Regions from separate parts of the Streptomyces sp. NPDC101151 genome, predicted to be linked through region 4. Evidence: riboswitches for the same ligand, from Rfam matches in the RefSeq annotation. Region 4 holds a riboswitch; each other region holds the start of a gene.
What was found. A riboswitch is a leader RNA that binds a small molecule or an ion and turns the genes downstream of it on or off. The one in region 4 is predicted to bind cyclic di-AMP.
Positions count from the first base shown of each region.

Region 1 (2,958 bases), on a different contig from region 4:
GTGTTGGCACTGTCCACACCGCGTCGCACGGACGCCTCGTCCATGACGTCGTCGTGGTAGAGCGTGGCCAGGTGGGTCAGCTCCACGACGACGGCCGACGGTACGACGCCCGGCGCGTACGGATCGCCGAACTGTGCCGCGAGCATCACGAGCAGCGGCCGGAACCGCTTCCCACCGGCCCGTACGAGGTGCTGCGCGGCCTCCGTGATGAACGGGACCTCGCTCTTGGTGGCTTCGAGCAAGCCTTCCTCGACAGCCGCCAATCCGGCCTGGACATCGGCCTCCAGAGCCTGGTCCCGCACGCTCAGCCCGAACGGCCCGACGACGGTCACGAGGGGTCTCCTGTCTGCAGGTGTCTGCTGGCGGTTACACGGTTTGTCGATAGGTCGCTGCCATCACTCAAGTCAGCGTATCCGGTCCTGTTTCGATCACCGATAGCGCCCACCGGTCCAGCCCGGGCGGTATCGGATCACGGCCGAAATATTTTTGATCATGCGATAAGGGCATACATCTGTTGACTTAACAGCTTCTTGCCCGTTTTGTCGCGAACTGAGTAGTGAGTGGAGTAATCCTTTTGCGCCACGGTCGGCGAATCCCCTAAATCCCTCATGTCCAGTTTGATACACTTCGCCACTTCGTGAGTTGGGTCACGTGCGCCTCCGGACCCCGCCTGCCGCACCGCACCCGATTCCCCCTTGCCGTATCGGCCAGTTGAGGGTTGGCAACCGCAAAGGATCAAGCACCCCATATCCCGAAGATCAAGGTCAACTGGCACTTTATGCGAATCCGACACTTGTTTCGGACATGTGCTCTCGCATAGCTTCCGGGCCAGTCAGGCGAACGCCGAATCCTGCCGCGCCTGACACAACCCATCGACGAACTCATTCGTACGGCAGGAGCGGGGGACCCAGGTAAGCCGCCGGACCGGACAGCACTCGCCACACCGGAACGGCTAGGGGTGAAGTCGTGCCTCCCCCCAGGGGCACGGCCGGGCACCTCCCCGCCCGAACCCGACAGCTCACCTCGCAGGCGACGGAGAGGACTTCCCCCATGTCTGCTGCCGCTCAGTCCCGCCGCGCCCGCACCGGCCGCCTCGTCCGCAAGCTCGCTGCCATCGGCACCGGTGCCACCGTGCTCGCCCTTCCGCTCGTCGGCGCTGCCAGCGCCTCCGCGGCCACCCCCACGGCCACCACGCCGTCCACCACGCTGGCCGGGTACCCGAACAACCTCGACGGGTGGATCCGCGAGTCGCTCGCGATCATGGCCGAGAAGAAGATCCCGGGCTCGTACAACGGCATCTACCGCAACATCATCCGCGAGTCGTCGGGCAACCCGAAGGCCATCAACCTCTGGGACTCCAACGCCGCCAAGGGCATCCCGTCCAAGGGCCTGCTCCAGGTCATCGACCCGACGTTCAACTCCTACCACGTGGCCGGAACGTCGTTCGACATCTACGACCCGGTCGCGAACATCACGGCCGCCTGCAACTACGCGGCCGCGCGCTACGGGTCGATGGACAACGTCTTCGGCGCCTACTGACCGGCACCGGCGACACGCCCTACTGATATCCCGGTCAGTCGGTCGGGAAGAGTCTTTCGAGGACGACGGCGACGCCGTCGTCCTCGTTCGACATGGTGATCTCATCGGCGACGGCCTTGAGTTCGGGGTGGGCGTCGGCCATGGCGACGCCTCGTCCGGCCCAGTCGAACATGGGGATGTCATTGGGCATGTCCCCGAAGGCGAGGGCCTGTCCGGCCTCGATCCCCAGGTGCTCGGCGGCCAGCGCCAGCCCCGTCGCCTTGGTGACACCGCTCGGCTGGAGCTCCACGGTCCCGGGTCCCGACATCGTGACCGTCGCCAGCGAGCCCACCGCCGAGCGCGCGATCGCCGCCAATTCGTCGTCGGACAGCGAGTGGTGGCGCAGCAGCACCTTGCTGATGGGCTCGCGCCACAGGTCGTCGCGCCGCCCGACCCGCACGGCGGGCAGGGTCGGGTGCGGCATCAGATACCCAGGTTCGATCAGCGTGAGCCCGTCCACGCCGTCCTGGTCGACGGCCGCGTAGACCTGCCCCACCTCCGCCTCGATCTTGCCGAGCGCGGTCTCGGCCAGTTCCCGGTCCAGCCGGACCGACCACAGCAGGCGGCCGGCGGCGGCGTCGTAGACCTGCGCACCCTGCCCGCACACCGCGAGCCCCGTGCAGCCGAGGCCGTCCAGCAGGGGCCGCACCCGGGGGGCCGGGCGGCCCGTCACGACCAGGTGCCGGGCACCGGCCCGGGCCACCCGCTCGAGCGCGGCGAGCGAGCGGTCGGAGACGGTGTCGTCGCCACGCAGCAGCGTCCCGTCCAGGTCGGTGGCGATCAGTGAAGGTGCGGGGGGTGCGGCCATGATCAGAGAATACGGACAGTGTGCCCCTCCGACTCACCGCGCTGTACCTGTACTTGTGTGCTGCCCGGCCCCAAGTGGTGTCCGCAGGCGCCTTGATGGCGGCCACGCATGTCAGTGGCGCACGCTAGGTTGCTGCCACTGCACTGACGGAGCGGGGGCGGGACCTGTGACAGACCGGCGGACATCGCCTTCGGCCTTCTCGGCACACCTTCTGGAAGCGGCGACCGGAATCCTGGAGCGCTTCCCCGGGGAGCTGAAGCCGGAGATCTACGCCCTCTCCTTCCGCATCTGGCGGGCGGACGACGACGACCGGCGTCCCTATGTGGCCATCGGCTACAACACCGAGACCCAGTACGAGCGGGAGAAACGCCACGGCGACCCCGGCGAGGCCCGCTGGAACTACGCGTGCTGGCTGCTGGACGGCTTCGAGACACTCGGGAACGTGCCGGAGGACCCGGCCGGTGCCCGGCTGTACGTGGCGGAGGCCGAGGACCTCGGGCTGTGGTTCCCGGACGGCGGCCCCGACGACGACGGCCCCGACGACGACGAGCGGGACACCCTACGCGAGCTGC
Region 1 covers NZ_JBIWPP010000001.1:468,554-471,511, forward strand. The annotation lists gene ACIRU3_RS02245 (polyprenyl synthetase family protein) at 1-332, opposite strand, end outside; cyclic di-AMP (ydaO/yuaA leader) riboswitch at 832-1,045, shown strand; gene ACIRU3_RS02250 (transglycosylase SLT domain-containing protein) at 1,051-1,539, shown strand; gene ACIRU3_RS02255 (HAD family hydrolase) at 1,574-2,386, opposite strand; gene ACIRU3_RS02260 (hypothetical protein) at 2,553-2,958, shown strand, end outside.
Region 1: it holds a riboswitch for cyclic di-AMP, as region 4 does, so the genes downstream of both, ACIRU3_RS02250 (transglycosylase SLT domain-containing protein) here and ACIRU3_RS13160 (M23 family metallopeptidase) in region 4, are expected to answer to the same signal.

Region 2 (2,958 bases), on a different contig from region 4:
TGGACCTCCGACAACACCGACCCGCTCGACCGGCTCGCCATCCAGCACGGCTTCAGCCAGATCCACCCCGCGCGGGTCATGGCCGCCTGGGTCACCGACAGTCCGAACACCCAGTTGAACGGGCGGGTCAGCTCGCTGCGGTTCCGCTTCGTCAGCTCGATGGCCGGGGTGCTCGGCGTCGGCGGCGACCTCACCGAGTGGACCGAGGGGGAGCTGGCCGAGGCGGGGAAATGGGTGGCTCTCTACAAGGAGATCCGTCCGGTGGTCCAGCGGGGCGACCTCTACCGGCTGCGGCCTCCGGTGGGCGGTCTTGGCGCCGTCCAGTACGTCCTCGGGAACGAGACGGTGGTCCTCGCCTGCCTCCAGGCGCAGAGCTACGGCGAGCCGGTGCCGGCGGTGCGGCTGCGCGGACTCGACCCGACAGCATCGTATGAATGCCGTGAAACGGGCGAAGTGCACCGTGGTGCGGTCCTGCTGCACCACGGATGGCACACCGGGCTGACGGGTGACCTGGATGCGGCGATTCTCCGACTGTGCCGCATTTGAGCGATATATCCGAATTAGAGCCTTCATTCCAACTCGCTCTGGAATAAAGAGGCATGGGCGGGTGGTGCGTGAGGAGCGTCATATTCGTGACCGTGTGTCGCGCGTCATGTCCACGTAATTCCCATATCGACACGGGGAATTGAAAAGGGCAGGGATCCGGGAATTTACGGAGAGTGACCGTGAATTCCCGAATTCGATCATCTGGACCGGTGATGCCGGGAACCTACTGCTTGTCCGGCTGCGTCTTGCTCGCTTACGTTCGCCACCAATCCGGACGGAACGCCGAATCCTGCCGCCGCCCGGAGTCCCCACACACTTCACCCGTGTTCGGCAGGAGCGGGGGACCCGCCAGGTACGACTGCCTGTCCCGGTCTCCGGGGCAGGCTCGGGGTGCAGTCGCGCACCGCGCGGCCGGGCAGCTCCAGCCCGAACCCGACAGCTCACCTCGCAGGCGGCGGAGAGGAATGCGCCATGCCCGCGAAGGGTAAGCACCGCCGTCCCAAGACCCCGCGATTCACCCGCTCGATCGCCGTCGCCGGAACCGGTGGCGCCGCGCTGGCACTGCCGCTCTTCGGTGCCACCGGAGCGCACGCCGTCACCGCGCAGCCCGCTTCCGGAAAGACCGTGCAGTCCCTTCCGGTCGTGCAGAAGGCGACCGTGAAGAAAGCCCCCGCACGGCAGAATTCGGGCGGGCACACCTACACGGTGAAGTCCGGCGACTGGCTTGCGAAGATCGCCGACGAGCAGAACATCAGTGGCGGCTGGCACCGGGTCTACGCCGACAACCGGCAGGCCGTCGGCGAGAACCCCTCGCTGATCCACCCGGGTCTGAAGCTGACGCTCGGTGCGAAGGCCGCCCCCAAGCACACGGAGTCCTCCGCGCCTACGCAGACCCCGCAGCCGTCGCAGCCCCGGCCGAAGGTCTCCCCGCAGACCTCGCAGCCGTCGCAGCCCTCCCAGTCCAGGTCGGACACCGCCCCGCAGGCCTCCCGGTACAGCCGGACCGCGGGGTCGGCCGCCACGGTCACCTCCACCGGCTACTCCCTCCCGGTCGCCGGCGCCACCGTCGGCACGGCCTACCACGTGGCCGGCAGCATGTGGTCCAGCGGCTACCACACCGGTGTCGACTTCGTCGTACCGACCGGCACCTCTCTCAAGGCCGTCGGAGCCGGCACGGTCGTCTCCGCCGGGTGGGGCGGCGCGTACGGCAACCAGGTCGTCATCAAGCTGAGCGACGGCTACTACGCCCAGTACGGCCACCTCTCGCAGCTGTCCGTCTCGGCCGGCCAGACCGTGACCGCGGGCCAGCAGATCGGCCTGTCCGGCGCCACCGGCAACGTGACCGGCCCCCACCTGCACTTCGAGATCCGTACCACCCCGGACTACGGCTCGGACGTGGACCCGCTCGCCTACCTCCGCTCGCACGGCGTCGCCGTCTGAGGCTCCCCCTCTGCGGGACTCGCTCCTGAGGAACCACCTGCCTGACACGCGCGCCGAAGGCCGGACCTCGATCCCCGGGTCCGGCCTTCGGTGTGTCCGCTCGCGCATCGACTGTCGCCGATCGCACGGTCAACGCGCCTGCCGGGCAGGCTATTCCTGGCTTGGCAAATTATTTAAGGGTGTCTCATCTCACCGTTCGTCAACCCCTGCCTACGGTCGCGTAGGTCACATCCGAAGGTGAATCATGGTCCGACGTGGCAGACGATTCGAAGAATGACAACAGATCAGTGATCGGGTCGTACGTGGCGGTGGGGGACAGCTTCACCGAGGGCGTCGGCGACCCCGGGCCCGACGGGGCGTTCGTAGGCTGGGCCGACCGCTTCGCGGTACTGCTCGCCGACCGGCGTCCCGAGGGCGACTTCGCGTACACGAACCTGGCCGTGCGCGGGAAGCTGCTCGACCAGATCGTGGCGGACCAGCTTCCGAAGGCCGTCGAACTGGACCCGGACCTTGTCTCCTTCTGCGCGGGCGGCAATGACATCATCCGGCCCGGCACCGACCCGGACGAGGTGGCCGAGCGCTTCGAGCGGGCCGTGGCCCAGCTCGCCGAGGCGGCGGGCAGCGTGCTGGTGACGACCGGCTTCGACACCCGTGGCGTTCCGCTGCTCAAGCACCTGCGCGGCAAGATCGCCACCTACAACGGGCACGTCCGCGCCATCGCCGACCGATATGGCTGTCCCGTCCTCGACCTGTGGTCCCTGAAGTCCGTTCAGGACCGCAGGGCCTGGGACGACGACCGGCTCCACCTCTCGCCCGAGGGGCACACGCGCGTGGCGCTGCGCGCCGGCCAGGCCCTCGGCCTCCAGATCCCGGCCGACCCGGAGCAGCCCTGGCCGCCGCTGCCGCCCCGGGGCACCCTGGACATCCGCCGCGACGACGTCCACTGGGCCCGCGAGTACCTGGTCCCGTGGA
Region 2 covers NZ_JBIWPP010000003.1:228,917-231,874, forward strand. The annotation lists gene ACIRU3_RS06850 (alpha-galactosidase) at 1-546, shown strand, start outside; cyclic di-AMP (ydaO/yuaA leader) riboswitch at 850-1,013, shown strand; gene ACIRU3_RS06855 (peptidoglycan DD-metalloendopeptidase family protein) at 1,018-1,986, shown strand; gene ACIRU3_RS06860 (SGNH/GDSL hydrolase family protein) at 2,274-2,958, shown strand, end outside.
Region 2: it holds a riboswitch for cyclic di-AMP, as region 4 does, so the genes downstream of both, ACIRU3_RS06855 (peptidoglycan DD-metalloendopeptidase family protein) here and ACIRU3_RS13160 (M23 family metallopeptidase) in region 4, are expected to answer to the same signal.

Region 3 (2,958 bases), on a different contig from region 4:
GTACGACGGCCACCCCCAGCCCGGCACTGACCAGTGCGCACACGACGGCGTACCCCGGGGTCGGCACCAGCAGCGCCGCGGTGGCACCCGCCGCGGCGAGCAGCGCCTCCACCTCCCGCCGGGCCGGATGATGCGGGGCCATGCTGATCAGCGGCTGCCCGGCCAGCTGCTCCAACGACAGCCGGGACGGGACGCTGCTCAGCGCATGGCCCGGGGCCGTCACCAGCACCAGCTCCTCCACGAGGACCGGCTCCAGACCCACCGAGGCCGGCACGGGAGCGGCCTCACCCGGGTGGTAGGCGTGGGTCAGCGCCAGGTCCACCTCACCGGCCGCCACCGCCGCGACCCCGGCAGGCGGGTCGTAGTCGGCGACCGACAGCCGGACATCGGGATGCGCCCGGCGGAACGCGCTCAGCGCCGGCGGCAGCAGATGGACGCCCGCGGTCGGGAACGTGCCGAGCCGCAGCACCCCGCCCGACAGGCCCGTCAGCCGAGCCAGTTCGTGCCGGGCCTGCTCCAGCTCGTCCAGCACCCGGCGGGCCCGCGCCACCAGCAGTTCGCCCGCCTCGGTCAGCCGGGCCCCGCGGTGATGCCGTACCAGCAGCGCCGTGCCCGCCTCCCGCTCCAGCTTGGCCAGTTGCTGGGAGAGGGCGGGCGGTGTGTAGCCGAGCCGGTCGGCGGCCCGGGTGATGGAGCCCGCCTCCGCCACGGCGACGAGTGCGGCCAGCCTGGTGGGGTCGTACATGGTGGCAGCCTAAAGCACTGCTTAAGGCAGACCATGCCCATTCGAAATACCTGTTGAAGGCAGTCTCCGTGCACGCTGGCCGTATGGACGGACAGCTCATCGCCTTCACCGCGATCGCCGCCGGTCTGGTCGCCATGCCGGGCGCCGACTTCACGGTGGTCGTACGCAACGCCCTGGTCTCCCGCCGGGCCGGCGCGGTCTGCGGGCTCGGGATCGCGGGCGGCCTCCTGGTGCACACCACACTGGCGGTGGCCGGAGTCGCGGCCGTGCTGGTCGCCGTCCCGGCGCTCTTCCGCGCGCTGCAGTTGCTGGGCGGTGCCTATGTGTTGCAGCTCGGTGTGCGGACCCTCTGGTCGCTGCGGCAGCCCGCAACCGGCTCCGCCGAGACGGTGCGGTCGGCCGCGCACCCGCTCCGGCAGGGCTTCGTCACCAACGTCCTCAACCCGAAGGCCTCGCTGACGTTCCTGAGCCTGCTGCCCCAGTTCGTGCCGGCGGGCGGCTCCGCCCTGCCCAGGACGCTGCTGCTCGCGCTGATCGTCTGTGTGCTGGCGCTGGTGTGGTTCCAGGCGGTGGCCCTGTTGGTGGACCGGCTCGGCAGGTGGCTGCGCCGTCCCCGGGCCGCCCGCATGCTGCAGGCCGGCACCGGGGTGGCGCTGACGGCTCTCGGAGCGGCTCTGCTGCTGGAGCCGCTCCTGAGCTGACTCCGGATCAGCTGACCCGGCCGTACCAGACGGTCCTGGTCCAGATCTTCTCCAGCCGCACCACGGCTCCGGTCCGCGGGGCGTGCCAGATCTTTCCCTTACCGGCGTAGATGCCGACGTGGTAGACGCTGGAACCCGAGTGGAAGAACACCAGGTCGCCGGCCTTGCGGCTCCTGGCCGAGATGTGGTGCGTCTTGTTGTACTGCTGGGCTGCCGTACGCGGCAGCTTCTTGCCCGCCTTCTTGAACGAGTAGAGCGTCAGCCCCGAGCAGTCGAACCTGCGCGGCCCGGTGGCTCCCCACGCGTACGGGGCGCCCTTCTTGGAGGCCGCGATCTGGAGTGCCTTGGTCCCTATGGTGGCGGCCGAGGCCTCGGTGGCAAGGCCCGGGACCGCGATCGAGCCGCCCACGGCGGCGAGGGTGAGTGCCGAGGCCGTACCGGCCCGGGCCATCATCGACGGGACACGATTGAGCGCAGTCATGCGCAACCCTTCGTCAGCCGCCTGTGAAGGATGACCTGTCGGATTCGGGCTGGCGAAGTTGCCCGGCCGCGTTGCCGCGGCTTCACCCCAAGGGCTGCTCGGCACGACCGTCCGTCTGCGACGAACGTTCGTCCCGGCGACCCGTCTTGCTCGGGTCCTCCACTCCTGCCGATCCACTCCTGTCGACCGGTCATCCGGGCGGCGGCAGGACTCGGCGTCCGCCCGGATCGCCCCGCCGCTGTGGCGGGGGCTTGTCGTCAGTCAGGGATCTTCACTCACAGCAGTCGGAAAATCCCAACGGAATCGGGAGTTTGTGGTGTTACTCACCACTCACCCGTTCGGGTGGACACTGCTCTGTTCGAGTTGCCGTCAGATCCCGTACGTAGCCCCGGACCTGGGGCGGAGCACTTCCGCGCGGGCCCGGAACCCGCACGCTGCGCAAGTCGGGAAGCCCGGAAAAAAATCCGAAGATACGCCGGCCGGGGGTACACCGTTCGGGCCGTTTCAACTCCGGCCCGGACGGGGTGTCGACACCTGGCTCCCGCCGGGCCGGACGCGCGTCCGGGTCAGCCGACGCAGTCCGGCGGGAGCGCGACGCGAGCGGTACGGCGCTCGCCGTCCAGCACCCGCAGAGCCTGTGCGAGCGTGTCCCCGTGCAGCTCCGTCTCGCCCCGCTGGTGCATCAGAGCGAGCGCGTCGCGCAGTTCGGCCGCCTTGCGCACCAGGGCCTGCGCCGCGCGCAGCCCGCGATAGGTGTCCCCGTACTGCGCCGGGTTGATCCGGCCCAGCAGGTCGACCGTCTCCAGATAGCGATCGATCAACTCGCCCTCGGCGCGCGTCAGTGCGGGCAGCGGCGGCAGCTCCGGTGGCAGCATCTGCGGCTCAGCCCGCGTGCCCGGTGCCGTGGGCGGTCCTGCGGCTCGGGACGACGGCATCCACCAGGCCGTAGGCCAGTGCGCCCGGCGCGTCCAGCACCAGGTCCCGCTCCAGGTCCTGGTGGACCTGCTCCGCGGTGCGCCCGGTGTGCCGGG
Region 3 covers NZ_JBIWPP010000017.1:155,256-158,213, forward strand. The annotation lists gene ACIRU3_RS28125 (LysR family transcriptional regulator) at 1-745, opposite strand, end outside; gene ACIRU3_RS28130 (LysE family translocator) at 829-1,446, shown strand; gene ACIRU3_RS28135 (C40 family peptidase) at 1,454-1,927, opposite strand; cyclic di-AMP (ydaO/yuaA leader) riboswitch at 1,930-2,060, opposite strand; gene ACIRU3_RS28140 (hypothetical protein) at 2,494-2,802, opposite strand; gene ACIRU3_RS28145 (ATP-dependent Clp protease proteolytic subunit) at 2,810-2,958, opposite strand, start outside.
Region 3: it holds a riboswitch for cyclic di-AMP, as region 4 does, so the genes downstream of both, ACIRU3_RS28135 (C40 family peptidase) here and ACIRU3_RS13160 (M23 family metallopeptidase) in region 4, are expected to answer to the same signal.

Region 4 (2,958 bases):
TCCGACGGTGCCGTATCCCGCGTACAACCCGTATCGGTCGTAGCCGGGCCGGTTGCGGAGGGCCCGCGGTCAGTGCGGTTTCCGCGAACGGTGTGCGAGAACGACCGGCAGCCCTGACGTCGGGGGGTTGTCGTCGGGGCTGCCGGGGACCGGATGAGGGGTCGGTCAGGAGCGGGTCAGCGGCCGCTCAGGGGGTGAGGCCCTTGCCGCGCAGCCACGCCATCGGGTCGATGCCGGTGGACTGGCCGCCCGGGTGGACCTCCAGGTGGAGGTGCGGGCCGGTGACGTTGCCGGTGGCGCCGACACGGCCGATGACGTCGCCGGTGCTGACCTCCTGGCCGACGGAGACGTTGATCGAGGACTGGTGGCAGAACCACAGCTCGGTACCGTCGTCCAGGGTCAGGATGGTCCGGTAGCCGTAGGAGCCGGCCCAGCCCGCCTCGGTGATCTTGCCGCTGTGGACGGCCTTGATGAGCGTGCCGGTGGGCGCGGCGAAGTCGAGGCCGGTGTGGTAGCCGGAGGACCACATCGAACCGGCCTGGCCGAAGGTCGAGGTGATCGTGTACGACGAGGTCGGCAGCGTGTACTGCTTGGCCAGCTCTGCCAGGCGCTCCGCCTCGGCCTTCTTCTTGGCCTCGGCGGCCGCCTTCTTGGCGTCGGCCTCGGCCTCGGCCTTGGCAGTGGCGGCCTTGGCGGCGGCTTCCTTCTCCGCCTGGGCGGCCGCGTCGGCGGTCTGCTTCTCGGCGGCGGCGACGGCGGCGGCGGTGACCTTGCCGTCGGCCTTGCTCTGCTGCTGCTCGGCCTGGGCCATGATCCGGTTGCGCAGGGCCTCGCCCGCGTCGGAATCGCTCTGGTCGCTGTCCGCGGAGGTCGTACCGACATTGCTCAGCGAGGCCGCGTCGGCCTTGGGCGCGTCGGAGGAGTCGTCGAACAGGTGACCTACCGAGGGCAGGTCGGGCATGGAGATGGACAGCGGCGGCTTGCCGGTGTTGGCGCTGGCCATGCCGCCCGCGCCGACGGCGGCTATGACGCCGACGCCGAGGACCGTGGAGCTGCGGGCGAGTCCGCCGCCGCGCTGCTTGGCGACGCGATGCCGGCCGCGCACCGGCCGTATGGACTCCTCGGTGGGGTTCCATTCCTCCCAGGGGCCCTCTTCGGTGCGCTGAGCGCCGAAGTAGCCGAAGGATTCGGTCTCGCGCTGACTCGGCACGAACGGGGCTTCTGGGGCAGGCCGGTTGGACGCCACGCGGGCGTGCTCCTTTCCTTCCTCCGCCTACCGGGTTAGCTGACGGGTTCGGAGCAGGAAGGTCTCCTACGCGCGTAAACCGGTCGTGGAACCAGAACGGTTCACGACGGCTTCCGTGCGATTCACCCCAAGGTGGTGGTTCCCCGGTTCCCTTGCGGGATTCGGCTCGTGAGCACGGAGCCGTCTCTTGTGACGGCTGGGACGACCGCGCTGCGTTATCGAACGTTAATAGACCCGGTAGCCAGATTCCAAGCCGTTCGGCTTGATCATTAACGTTTTCCAGGCGGGACGTACGTGCCAGGACCGGCGGAAAACGGGCGAGTTGGCCGACGTTCAGGAGTCACAGCGGTTTTGAGGGTGACTCGACTGTTATGCGGAGGGCTCCCGTCCGCTCACTGTGGGTGACACGGGCGTCCGGACCTGCGGGTGGCACAGGTCCGGGAAAACACTCAGGGCCGGAATCCATGTGCTGGATTCCGGCCCTGGGCTTTCAGTAGCGGGGACAGGATTTGAACCTGCGACCTCTGGGTTATGAGCCCAGCGAGCTACCGAGCTGCTCCACCCCGCGTCGTTGTGACTCCAGTGTACGCCATGCGCGGGACGCCCAAGCACACGCGCCTGCGTGAGCTGCCGCTCAGGGCAGCAGGTGCGCGTTCGGCGCCTTCGCCAGACCCTCGTACTCGGGCAGCAGGACGGCCGCCACGCCCGCGTCCACCAGCACCCCGGTCCCGTCGGCCGCCGTCACGAACGTGTCCGGCTCGCGCCAGGCCGTGACCACCCGCCGTACGCCCGCCCGCAGGATCAGCTGGGCACAGGGGGCAGGGCGGGAGGCTCGGCGGGAGCAGGGTTCCAGGCTGCTGTAGACGGTGGCGCCGGGAAGGCGCGGGTCGGCAGGGTCGATCTTCGCGAGGGCCGCCTCCTCCGCGTGCACCACGGGGTCGCCGCCCTCCCGCGAGTGGCCGCGCGCCAGCTCCGTGCCGTCGGCGGCGATCACCACCGCGCCGACACTGAAGGCCGTCCGCGAGGGCGGGCACAGGGCGGCCAGCTCGCAGGCGGTGCGCAGCCAGTGGCGGTCGGCGGCGGCGGGCGCCGGGCCGGTGCCGGGGGCGGTGGGCTCGTAGCGCATCAGGACGACGTCCTCGATCCTGCGGGCCTCGGTGAGGCGGAGGCGGCCGCCCTGGTACGCCCCCGGGCCGAACAGGCGCGGGGCGGCCGGGTCGCCGACGAAGAGCGGGGCGAGGACCAGCTGGAGCTCGTCGGCGAGGCCCTGCTGGAGGAGCTGGGTGTGGACGGTGCCGCCGCCCTCGACCATCAGACGCCGTACGCCCCGCACGTCGTGCAGATGCTCCAGCAGGGCGCGCCAGTCGAGGCCGGGGCCGAGGGAGACCACGTCGGCGGTCCGGCCGAGGGCTCGGGTGGCCTGTTCGGCGCCCTTGTCCGTCGTGTACACGAGCTTCTCGCCGCCCGTGTGCCAGAAGTTCGCGGCCGGGTCGAGGTCGCCGGTAGCCGTGACGGTGATCTTCAGGGGGTACGCGGGCCTGCCCTCGGCGGTGCGGGCCGCGCGGCGCTCGGCAGAGTTCACCAGCAGGCGCGGGTTGTCGGCGCGGATGGTGCCGGCGCCGATCAGGATGGCGTCGACCGAGGCACGCACCTCGTCGACGCGGTCGAAGTCGGCCGGGCCGGACAGCAGGAGCCGGTCGGGGCCGGTGTCG
Region 4 covers NZ_JBIWPP010000005.1:468,028-470,985, reverse strand. The annotation lists gene ACIRU3_RS13165 (PrsW family intramembrane metalloprotease) at 1-43, shown strand, start outside; gene ACIRU3_RS13160 (M23 family metallopeptidase) at 188-1,246, opposite strand; cyclic di-AMP (ydaO/yuaA leader) riboswitch at 1,254-1,423, opposite strand; tRNA gene ACIRU3_RS13155 (tRNA-Met) at 1,741-1,814, opposite strand; gene ACIRU3_RS13150 (dihydrofolate reductase family protein) at 1,881-2,958, opposite strand, start outside.